3 regions of the Pseudomonas sp. T1.Ur genome follow, and region 3 is predicted to be linked to each of the others. Evidence: riboswitches for the same ligand, from Rfam matches in the RefSeq annotation. Region 3 holds a riboswitch; each other region holds the start of a gene.
What was found. A riboswitch is a leader RNA that binds a small molecule or an ion and turns the genes downstream of it on or off. The one in region 3 is predicted to bind cobalamin.

Region 1: it holds a riboswitch for cobalamin, as region 3 does, so the genes downstream of both, cobW (cobalamin biosynthesis protein CobW) here and M8Q45_RS14300 (CbtB domain-containing protein) in region 3, are expected to answer to the same signal.
Region 2: it holds a riboswitch for cobalamin, as region 3 does, so the genes downstream of both, cobO (cob(I)yrinic acid a,c-diamide adenosyltransferase) here and M8Q45_RS14300 (CbtB domain-containing protein) in region 3, are expected to answer to the same signal.

The regions. Positions count from the first base shown of each region.
Region 1 covers NZ_JAMGSN010000001.1:3,120,764-3,124,600, reverse strand. Annotated here, with positions in the region: gene M8Q45_RS13770 (sugar diacid recognition domain-containing protein) at 1-93, shown strand, start outside; gene M8Q45_RS13765 (glycerate kinase) at 352-1,488, shown strand; cobalamin riboswitch at 1,649-1,874, shown strand; gene cobW (cobalamin biosynthesis protein CobW) at 1,975-3,039, shown strand; gene cobN (cobaltochelatase subunit CobN) at 3,043-3,837, shown strand, end outside.
Region 2 covers NZ_JAMGSN010000001.1:3,986,703-3,990,539, reverse strand. Annotated here, with positions in the region: gene M8Q45_RS17735 (PQQ-dependent sugar dehydrogenase) at 1-456, opposite strand, end outside; gene M8Q45_RS17730 (hypothetical protein) at 653-1,237, opposite strand; cobalamin riboswitch at 1,397-1,683, shown strand; gene cobO (cob(I)yrinic acid a,c-diamide adenosyltransferase) at 1,764-2,375, shown strand; gene M8Q45_RS17720 (cobyrinic acid a,c-diamide synthase CobB) at 2,387-3,793, shown strand; gene bluB (5,6-dimethylbenzimidazole synthase) at 3,790-3,837, shown strand, end outside.
Region 3 covers NZ_JAMGSN010000001.1:3,226,777-3,230,613, reverse strand. Annotated here, with positions in the region: gene cobM (precorrin-4 C(11)-methyltransferase) at 1-459, opposite strand, end outside; gene M8Q45_RS14310 (cobalamin biosynthesis protein) at 527-931, opposite strand; gene M8Q45_RS14305 (CbtA family protein) at 928-1,623, opposite strand; gene M8Q45_RS14300 (CbtB domain-containing protein) at 1,635-1,823, opposite strand; cobalamin riboswitch at 1,922-2,142, opposite strand; partial or broken gene M8Q45_RS28630 (MCP four helix bundle domain-containing protein) at 2,307-3,077, shown strand; gene M8Q45_RS28625 (methyl-accepting chemotaxis protein) at 3,069-3,837, shown strand, end outside.

The sequences.
Region 1 (3,837 bases), 110 kb from region 3:
CTCAGCGGCGTCGACCCGCTCAGGCTGGATGGGATGTTGGCGTTGTACTTGGGCGTCCAGCTGTTGCCACAGACCGTCGATACCCCCACATAACCTATGTGGGGTGCAATTGACTCATAACCCCGTGGCGAGGGAGCTTGCTCCCGCTGGGTCGCGCAGCGGCCCCAAAAAAGCGGCCGCTACGCAGCCGAGCGGGAGCAAGCTCCCTCGCCACAGATGCGCTGGCCACACGCTATGCGACCCAGCCTTTGTGAATTTGACCAATAATCCCCAGTGTCTTTTGTGCGGCGGACCGGCGTCACGGTTGCGGTCAGCTGGCAGCATGCTGTGCATCGGAACCGGAGAACAAAAATGAAAATAATCATCGCCCCCGACTCGTTCAAGGACAGCCTCAGCGCCCAGGGCGTGGCGGATGCCATCGCACAAGGGCTGGCCCAGGTCTGGCCGGACGCGCAGTTGATCAAGTGTCCAATGGCGGACGGAGGCGAGGGAACGGTGGAGGCGGTGCTTGCGGCCTGCCACGGCCAGTGGCGTGAAAACCGGGTCCGTGGCCCGCTGGGAGCCCCCGTCGAGGCCCGCTGGGGCTGGCTGGCGCAAAGCCGCACGGCAATCATTGAAATGGCTGAGGCCAGCGGTTTGCAATTGGTGCCACCGGGACAGCGCGATGCCTGTTCCAGCAGCACCTATGGCACCGGTGAGTTGATTCGCGCCGCCCTGGACGAAGGCGCCAGCCGGGTTATTTTGGCGATCGGCGGCAGCGCCACCAACGACGGTGGCGCCGGGGCGATGCAGGCCTTGGGTGTGGCGTTGCTCGACGACCAGGGCCAGCCGCTGGCGCCCGGTGGTTCGGCCTTGGACAAACTCGCGCGGATCGACCTGGGCGACCTGGATCCGCGCCTGGCCGGCGTGCGTTTCGAGATCGCCGCCGATGTCGATAACCCGCTCTGCGGCCCCCACGGCGCTTCAGCCGTGTTCGGCCCGCAGAAAGGCGCCTCCGCCGGGCAGGTGCGGCAACTGGACCGGGCGCTGGGGCACTTCGCCGAACATTGTGCCCGGGCGCTCGCCCGTGACGTTCGCGACGAACCGGGCAGCGGCGCCGCCGGGGGCCTGGGCTTCGCCGCCAAGGCGTTCCTCCAGGCGCAGTTTCGGACCGGTGTGGAAGTCGTTGCGCAGTTGACCGGCCTGGCCGATGCGATCAACGGTGCCGACCTGGTGATCACCGGTGAAGGCCGTTTCGACGCCCAGACCCTACGCGGCAAGACGCCGTTTGGCGTCGCCCGCATCGCCCGGCGCCACGGGGTGCCGGTAGTGGTCCTGGCCGGTACGCTGGGGGAGGGCTACGAAGCGCTTTATGGACACGGTATCGACGCCGCGTTTGCCCTGGCGAACGGGCCCATGACGCTGCAAGAGGCGTGCACCGAGGCGCCGCGCCTGCTGGCCGAGCGGGCCCGGGACATCGCCCGGCTCTGGCGAGTGGCGGCCCGCTGATTTTCCCTGCGGACGGTCGCCAGGACGCCCCGGTCAGCGGAGATTGCCTGCGGAGATTGACCCGCCCGCACACCCTGCGTAGCCTTGCGCCTTCGAGGTTCTTCGGCATGCGCCGAAGCTAGGGGCTGTATGAAATGTGTTCGCGCGAAGGCCAGACAAGGCGAAACGGGCGAGTGCGGATACCTTTTTTACAGAGCCTGAAGGGAACGCGGTCCAAGCCGCGGCTGCCCCCGCAACTGTGAACGGTGCTGTCTCTGCAAGGCCACTGTGCATGCCCTGTTACAACGGGCGCACGGGAAGGCGCAGAAAATTGCCAGCCCAGGCTTTGGATAAAGGCCTGCCTGGCCCGCCGTCAGCCAGGAGACCTGCCTCGACAACAGATTCTCACTACAACCGGGCGGGGTGATCCGGTGGCGAAATCTTCCGCGCACGCCTGTGCCTGCGGTTGTCGTCCCGTTTGCCCGCCACCTTGCCAAAGGGCATCCGATGAAAACACTGGCCAAACTCCCCGTCACCATCGTCACCGGTTTCCTCGGCTCGGGTAAGACCACCTTGCTGCGGCACATGCTCGACAACGCCCAGGGCCGACGTATCGCGGTCATCGTCAACGAATTCGGCGAACTGGGCATCGACGGCGAGATCCTCAAGCAGTGCTCCATCGGATGCACCGAAGAAGAAGCCAACGGCCGCGTCTATGAACTGGCCAACGGCTGCCTGTGCTGCACCGTGCAAGAAGAGTTCTTCCCGGTGATGCGCGAACTGGTAGCCCGTCGCGGCGACCTTGATCACATCCTCATTGAAACCTCCGGCCTGGCCTTGCCCAAGCCGCTGGTCCAGGCGTTCCAGTGGCCGGAAATCCGCAGCGCCTGCACCGTCGATGCGGTGATCACCGTGGTCGATAGCCCGGCCGTCGCCGCCGGCACCTTCGCCGCATTCCCGGACAAGGTCGATGCCCAGCGCAAGCTGGACCCGAACCTGGACCATGAATCGCCGCTGCACGAGCTGTTCGCCGATCAACTGGCAAGCGCCGACCTGGTGATCCTCAACAAAGCCGACCTGATCAACCCTGAAGACCTGGCAAAAGTCCGCCTGGAAGTCGCCGAAGAACTGCCGCCAGCGGTCAAGATCATCGAAGCCAGCAGCGGTCGCCTGCCACTGGACGTGCTGATCGGCCTGGGCGCCGGTTCCGAAGAGCACATCGACAGCCGCCACAGCCATCACGACCACCACCATGACGGCGATGACGACGACCACGATCACGATGCCTTCGATTCGATTTCCATCGAACTGCCCCAGGCTGACGAAAGCCTGCTGCTGGACGCGCTGACGCAACTGGTGGTCCAGCACGACGTGCTGCGGGTCAAGGGCTTCGCGGCGATCCCGAACAAACCGATGCGCCTGCTGATCCAAGGCGTCGGCACGCGCTTCGACAAGCACTTCGACCGCCAGTGGAGCGCCGACGAAGCACGCGTGACCCGGTTGGTGCTGATCGGCCAGGCGCTGGACGCCGGGCGGCTCGAAGCGCAGTTGCGCGCCGCCCTCAGCGTGTAAGCCATGCACCTGCTCAGGACCCAGCCCGGCGGTTTCGTGTCGGATGACAACATCGCCGACCTCGGGCAAACCCCCGCCGAACTGGTGGTCCTGTGCAGCGGCGATTCCAGCCTGGCGCTGCTGGCCGAAGCGGCGCGGCAGTTGCCGGACGACTACCCGCAGTTCCGCCTCGCCAACCCGATGCAGGTGCAGAACCACGCGTCGGTGGATCTGTATGTCGAAGACGTGCTGCAACACGCCAAGGTCATCTTGCTGTCGCTGCACGGCGGCATCGGCTATTGGCGCTACGGCATCGAGCGACTGATGGAACTGGCCGGACGCGGGGTGAAGCTGATCCTGGTGCCGGGGGATGACCGTCCAGATCCGGAGCTCAGCGACTTGAGCAATGTGCCTGTCGAAGATCGCGACCGGCTCTGGCAGTTTCTTCGCCAGGGTGGATTGGAAAACGCCCTGAACCTGTTCCGTCACCTCGGCAGCCAATGGTTTGGCCGCGACTATTCGTGGGGCGAGCCCCAGCCCCTGGCACGCACGGCGATCTATCACCCGAAAAAAACCAACGCGACCCTGGATGATTGGCGGGCCGACTGGCAGGCCGGCGAACCGGTGGCGGCGCTGTTGTTTTATCGCTCGCACCTGCAAGCCGCGAACACCGCGTTCATCGATGTGTTCTGCCAGCGCCTGCAGGCGGCGGGGCTCAATCCTTTGCCGATCGCCGTGGCGAGCCTCAAGGAACCCGGGTGCCTGGCCCAGGTGGAAGACTGGCTGGACGAGGTGGCGGCCGGGGTGATTCTCAACACC
Region 2 (3,837 bases), 760 kb from region 3:
GAGATTTTCCAGGAAGATCGTCCGGGTTTCAGCAACGCCGTCATGGTTTGCGTCGCGCAGCAACGTAATACGGTTGGGGCTTGGCACCCCAGCGCCGGCGCGTCCCATGACTTTTTTCATGACCCAGCCACGAATGCCCTTGGCATCGTCGGGCTTGGGCGGTGCGTTGGTTTCCGCCACCAGTACATCGCCATTGGGCAGGACATAGAGCCAGCGTGGATGATCCAGCCCCTCGGCGAACGCCACGACGTCCAGGCCCTGGGCCGGGGTTGGCTTGGCGCCGTCCGGCCAGCCGACGGCTTCGGCGATATTCACCGTGGGGATCAGGGTCTTGTTCGGCTCGGGCAGTTTCGGCGACGGGCCGATGCCGTCGGAAACCTGCAAGGTGGAAGACTCGCCGCAAGCGAATAGCCCTGTAGCAAGGGCGACGATCAAAAGATGAGAGGGCTTGAGCATGCGGGCTTCCCTATGAATGCATGTGGTTATTCATAGAGAAGCGTAGACGGGGGATGGTTCAACGGTGGGTGGTCATTCAGCCAAGCGATCCTTGTGGGAGCGAGCTTGCTCGCGATAGCGGTGTGTCAGGCGACCCTGACGCAACTGATAACCCGCCATCGCGAGCAAGCTCGCTCCCACAGTTTTTTGTGTGGCGTTAACCATGGGCCTGCTTGAACAGCACCGCGACGCCAGGGTGATAGTGCCCGGTTTCGTTGCGCAACTTGCGATAGGCATAGGGAAAATACCAGGCCACCGCGCAGGTGTTTTCTTTCTGCAGGTCATCGATCATGTCCTGCAGTTCTTCCGGCGTGGCACTTTGCTGGTTTTTTTGCGGGGCGACGAACAGGCAGCCGAGCCTCAAGTCGCTGGCATAGCTGATGCGCTTGGCGTCGCTGGTGGCTTCCAGCAAGGGTTGGGTCAGGTTCAGGTTGTTGACCTTCGGCCAGCGTTGGGTCGCCTGGATGAAGGCGCGTTCATCGGTACTGGCAATCAACAGGTCGGCGCGGGCGCTGCGTTCGCCTTCTTCGTTCTGTTTGCGCGTGGACGCGTCCTGCAGCGTGACCATCTCAGCCATCCAGGCGGCGGCCGACAGCAACCCGAGGTTGGCTTTTTCATCGTGCCAATAAGGTGTGTCGTTATCGCCGCGCACGGCGTTGTAGCGGTCGATACAGTCGAACCAGCGTTCCAGTACCGGGCGCAGGAATTCCAGGTTCGGATTGCTGATGATCATGCCTTGCATGCGTTTGCCCTCTTGTTCTTGTGATATCGGGTCATGGTGTCTCTTTGATATCACTTGCCGCAGCATCACACAAGATTGACGTCAGTTTATTGATCCGGGCCAATGTCCCAGGTGATGGCCGTCGCGGCTTTAATTGACGCTCCACCCCCAACCCTCTAACCTTCGCGGCTTGTTTCAGGTGCTCTATGGCATTGCCGATAGGGTGAAACAGGGAAGCCGGTGCGTGCACACAAACCCGGCGCTGCCCCCGCAACGGTAAATGAGTCAACGCTGCGCTTGTGGCCTGTGTGGTGGGTTCGTCAGTTCAAGTTCGGATGACGCCGAAGTTGACCGACAGAACTCGCCACACAGGCCACTCACCACTGTGTCCATTGACATGGGAAGGCGCGCAGCCAGGCGTTACGCCGCTCATGAGCCCGGAGACCGGCCTGATTCATCCAACGGCATCACGGTGGGCGATGCCAGGCTCATTGCCGTCCTCTTTTTGCCCGCCCGCCGTTATCCAGTCCCAACGGAGAGCTCCCCCATGACCGACACGCCCGATCGCGACGAACGCCACCTGGCACGCATGCTGCGCAAGAAAGCCGTGATTGACGAGCGCATCGCCAACTCGCCGAACGAGTGCGGCCTGCTGCTGGTGCTGACCGGCAACGGCAAGGGCAAGAGCAGTTCGGCGTTTGGCATGCTGGCCCGGGCCATGGGCCATGGCATGCAGTGCGGCGTGGTGCAGTTCATCAAGGGGCGCAACAGCACCGGCGAGGAGCTGTTTTTCCGCCGCTTCCCGGAGCAGGTGCGCTTTCATGTCATGGGCGAAGGCTTCACCTGGGAAACCCAGGACCGCCAGCGCGACATCGCCGCCGCCGAAGCCGCCTGGGCTGTGTCGCGTCAGTTGCTCAGCGACCCGGCCATTGGCCTGGTGGTACTCGATGAACTGAACATCGCCCTCAAGCACGGCTACCTCGACCTCGATCAAGTCCTGAGCGATCTGCAAGCCCGACCGCCCATGCAGCATGTGGTGGTGACCGGTCGCGGCGCCAAGCCCGAGATGATCGAGTTGGCCGATACCGTGACCGAAATGGGCATGATCAAGCATGCGTTCCAGGCCGGCATCAAGGCGCAGAAAGGCGTCGAATTGTGAGCGATGCGCCGATGACCAGTCGCCACTGTCCGGCGGTGTTGGTCGCCGCCCCGGCGTCCGGCCAGGGCAAGACCACCGTCACCGCCGCCCTGGCACGGTTGCATCGCAACCAGGGGCGCAAGGTGCGGGTGTTCAAGTGTGGCCCCGACTTCCTCGATCCGATGATCCTTGAGCGAGCCAGTGGCGCGCCGGTCTATCAATTGGACATGTGGATGGTCGGCGAGCAGGAGAGTCGCCGACTGCTGTGGGAAGCCGCCGCGGAAGCGGACCTGATCCTGATCGAAGGCGTGATGGGACTGTTCGACGGCACGCCGTCCAGCGCCGACCTGGCGCGGCATTTCGGCGTGCCGGTACTCGCGGTGATCGACGGCACGGCCATGGCCCAGACCTTCGGCGCCTTGGCCCTGGGCCTGGCGCGTTATCAACCGGACCTGCCGTTCGCCGGGGTCTTGGCCAACCGGGTCGGGACCTTGCGTCATGCGCAGTTGCTCGAAGGCAGCCTGACCGAAGGCTTGCGTTGGTATGGCGCGTTGTCACGGGAAACCGGCATCGAATTGCCAAGCCGTCATCTCGGACTGGTCCAGGCCAGTGAGTTGAACGACCTGGACGTTCGCCTGGATGCTGCCGCCGAGGCGTTGGCCAGCAGCTGTGAAGTGGCTCTGCCGCCCAGCGTTGAGTTCGCGGCTCCGGAGGTGAGCGTTGTTGAGCCGTGGCTCGACGGTGTGCGCATCGCTGTCGCCAGGGACGAGGCGTTTGCCTTCACTTACGGCGCGAGCCTCGATCTGCTGCGGGCCATGGGCGCGCAGTTGAGTTTCTTTTCGCCGATTCACGATACCCAGTTACCCAAGGCGGACAGCCTTTACCTGCCTGGCGGTTATCCCGAACTGCACCACGTCGCCCTGGCGCTAAACGCGCCGATGCTGGCGGCGATCCGTGCCCACCATGCGGCCGGCAAGCCGCTGCTCGCCGAATGCGGCGGCATGCTGTACCTGCTTGATTCGTTGACCGACGTCGAAGGCGTCCGCGCCGAATTGCTGGGTTTGCTGGCCGGGGATGCGCAGATGCAAAAACGCCTGGCGGCCCTCGCGCTGCAATCGGTGGATTTGCCGGAAGGTTCCCTGCGCGGGCATACCTACCATCATTCGCTGACCAGCACCGGACTCGAGCCGATTGCCCGCGGGCACAGCCCCAATGGCGGGCGGGGAGCTGAGGCGGTTTTCCGACAAGGACGAATGACGGCTTCCTACGTGCATTTTTATTTTCCGTCCAATCCGAGGGCGATTGCCGCGTTGTTTGCGCCTGACCGAGAAGCCGCCTTCGCGAGCAAGCTCGCTCCCACAGGGGATCGGGTTGAGCAGGGATCTACAGCAGCACCACAATCTAATGTGGGAGCGAGCTTGCTCGCGAAGAGGCCATGACAAACACCACTTTCTCCCAGGCCGAACGCGAAGCCGTCTACCGC
Region 3 (3,837 bases):
TGCCAGGCTGACCAGCTCTTCCCCTGTGGGCATTGCGGTTTTGTCCGCGTAACGGGTCAGGATCACGCTCTGCGACACGTCCGGCAAGGTCAACTCGGCACCCAGCAGGGCGGCGCAGGCTGAGGTGGCGGTTACGCCGGGGATGATTTCGAAAGGAATGTCCAGCTCCCGCAGGCAGCGGATCTGCTCGCCGATGGCGCCATAAAGGCTCGGATCGCCGGAGTGCACCCGCGCCACGTCCTGGCCTTTGAGGTGGGCAGTCTTGATCAGATCAACAATCTGCTCCAGATGCAGCTCGGCACTGTTGATCACTTGTTCGGCGCAGTGGCCGTCCAGCACGGCTGCCGGCACCAGGGAGCCCGCGTAGATGATCACGGCGCAACTGCGAATCAGCCGCTGGCCCTTGACGGTGATCAGTTCCGGGTCGCCGGGACCGGCGCCGATGAAGAAGACGGTCATGACCGGTTTCCTGTTGAGTGGGGGGTGCATGAGCAGCGCTCATGATTCCAGCGGCGATTATCAAGCGTTACGAGGTAACCGCCAATGCTAGCGTGGCTTGTGCAGCCTTCTGGCGGGTAACCAGCAAGCTCGCGGGGGAGGTGCCCAATCGGTCGGCCAGGGCCAGGGCGGCGCTTTCGGCGATGCCGTGGCAGCCCGTACGCTCAAAGGCGATTTCGGACAGATGGCTGAGCCGTGTTTGATAGCCAGCCAGTTCCCCGGCACTGAAGCACGTCAGCGGTAACGACAATTGCCCGGCCAGTTCCAACAGCCCGGGTTCGTCACGCTTGAGATCGATGCTGGCCAATGCCCGCACGTGATCGAGCGCAATGCCATGGGCCTGCAAGGTCTGGTCAAGCAATGCCCGCAACGCACTGGCCGGGCAACCGCGCTGGCAGCCGAGGCCGACCACCAGGATCGGCCCGTTGCTCATGCGTCGTGGTGGGCCTGGGCGCCACGGCGAAACAGCCAGGCGCTGATCAGGCCCAAGGCGAGCCAGAATGCAACGTTGGTCAATTGCGAGGCGAGTTTGAATTCAGTTTCCAGCGCCTCGGGGGCCAGCATGGAATGCACGTCCGGCTGCGGTGCGCCGATGACATGGGGAATCAGCAAGGTCGCAAGGCCCAACACTTTCAACAGCCAATGCCGACCGAAGACCATCAGCGCGATGCCCACCGCCGTGGACGCTGCCGTGCCGATCCACCACATCTGCCGCTGGGCCAGATCCGCCGCTGCCGTGCCGGGCAATTCCGGTGGCAGGCCGAGGGTCGGTGCCAGGACGAAGGTGGCGTAGCCGGCCAGGCCCCAAAGCAATCCCTGGGATGTACGGGTCGGCGTGCGCAAGGTGTACAGGCCCGCCAGCATCAGCGCGAAACCCACCGCGACGACAAGGTTGCCGCCCGTCGTGGACAGCACGCGCTGCCAGCCGTCTTCCGGCTCCCAGGCTTCGGCGTCATGGGTATGTGCAGCCCCTGCGGCATGTTCATGGACCTCGGTCGCCGGCGCCTTCTCGAAGGTTTCCGCCTGGAGGATCAGCGGCGATACCCAGAGACTTTGCAGCAGGGTCAACAGCAGGGCGGCCAGGAGCCCGCTGAAACCAGCGGTTTGCGCGATACGCTTGATCATGTCGGCAGCACTCAGTGGCACGGGAACGCGGCGCTATGACGTGTGTCATGGGCTGCGTTGTGCACCGCTTCGATGTGGGAGAAACCGGCGAAATAGACCAGGCCCGCGCCGAGGATCGAGGCGAGGACCGCCGCGCCCAGTCGCTGGCTCAGGGTGACGGTGGTGCTGGTGGTGCGGGCGGTGCTGCTGATGGTCGACATGGCGCTTCCCTCTGGTCTGTCAGCGGGCGGATCGAGCGCAATGAAAACCCAGGCGAAGGCTCGCCGGGATTCGAACAGCGCCCGCCCACCGCGGGTTTGTTGAAAATGAGTCATGGGCCGGTCTCCGGGCTCACGAGGGACAGGGCCTGAGCCGTGCCTGAAAGCGTCACCTTCCCATGCGCATGCACAGTGGATTCGACGCTTCGCTCGCTTACCGTTGCGGGGGCAGCACCGGACTGACGTGGCCTTGAAGTAAAGCACACGATTCACCGGTTTCCCGTTTCACCCTGTGAAGGGCACCCAAACTGGCGCACAGGAGACCATGGGCGAGGGCGGGGCGTCAATTGAACACGCCGGGAATATATTTCATCGTCGTCCTGCAAAAAGCCTCAAGCCCAGCCGATAACGGGGTAGGCGTACACACAATTATCCCAATCGATACGCTGGCGGCATGGACGCTCGACCCACCACCGAGGTCTTCCCATGTCCCTACGTAGCTTGAACATCGCCCCCCGAGCCTTTCTCGGCTTTGCCGTCATTGCGCTATTGGTCGTTGTGCTCGGCGTGTTCGCCGCCAATCGCATGTCCGTCATTCGCCAGGCTTCGTTGGACATGGAGCAGACCCAGGTCCCCAGCGTTGGCTATCTCGCCAATGTGATGGAAAACGTACTGCGCATGCGTATCCTCTCGTTTCGCATATTGGTGAACCGTGACCCGGCCAGCCTGAAAGAGGCCGAGGTTCGCATTGGCGTGCTGGTGGAAAAGCTGCACAAGGCCAACAACAGCTATGCGGCGTTGCCGGCTACTGCGGAAGAAACCGAACTGTACAAAACCTTTTCCGCAACGCTTGAAAAATACCTACAGGCCCAGCAGGAAATGCTGGAGCTGTCGCGTCAGGACAAAATCGATCAACTGCGTACCCACATCAATACACGGATCAAGGAAGGCACCGACCTGATGGGTGAGCAACTCAACAAGCTCATCGCGATCAACGTAACCGGCGCCGGCGAAGCATCGGCCAAGGCCGGCGAGCACTACGACAGCGCAATCACAGGCATCATCATCGTCTCGGTCATCGCCGCGCTCGCCACCGTGGTACTGGCCCTTTTGCTGACTCGCAGCATCGTCACCCCCCTGAACCGGGCCCTCGAAGCGGCCCGGACCATCGCCGGAGGCAATCTGGTCACAGTTATCGACGACGATGGCAAGGACGAACCCGCCCGGTTGCTCCAGGCGCTCGCAGCGATGCAGGGCAGCCTGCGCCAGACCATCGAGCAGATCGCCGGCTCCGCCACCCAGCTGGGCGCCGCCGCCGAAGAGCTGAGCGCCGTCACCCAGGAATCTTCCCGGGGATTGCAACAACAGCACAATGAAATCGAGCAGGCGGCCACCGCCGTCAATGAGATGACCGCCGCCGTCGAAGAAGTCGCCCGCAACGCCGTGTCGACTTCCGAGGCGTCGAACCAGTCGACCCAGGCCGCCCATGAGGGCCGTACACGGGTGGTGGAAACCGTCGACGCGATCCAGACCATGACCCACGATGTGCAAGCCACCGCCTCGATGATCGAGGGCTTGGCAGTCCAGGGCCGCGACATTGGCAAGGTGCTGGACGTGATCCGCGCCATCGCCGAACAGACCAACCTGCTGGCCCTCAACGCGGCCATCGAAGCCGCCCGCGCCGGGGAGGCCGGACGCGGTTTCGCGGTGGTGGCCGACGAAGTCCGGGCCTTGGCCCATCGCACCGCACAATCGACCCAGGAAATCGAAAAAATGGTCGCGGGCATCCAGAACGGCACCGGCCAAGCCGTGCAGTCTATGCAGCAAAGCAACCAGCGCACCCAGAGCACCCTGGAACTGGCCCGGGCCGCTGGCGTGGCGCTGGAGCAAATCACTCAGTCAATCCACCAGATCAACGAGCGCAACCTGGTCATTGCCAGCGCCTCCGAAGAACAGGCCCAAGTCTCTCGCGAAGTGGATCGCAACCTGATGAACATCCGCGACCTGGCGACCCAGT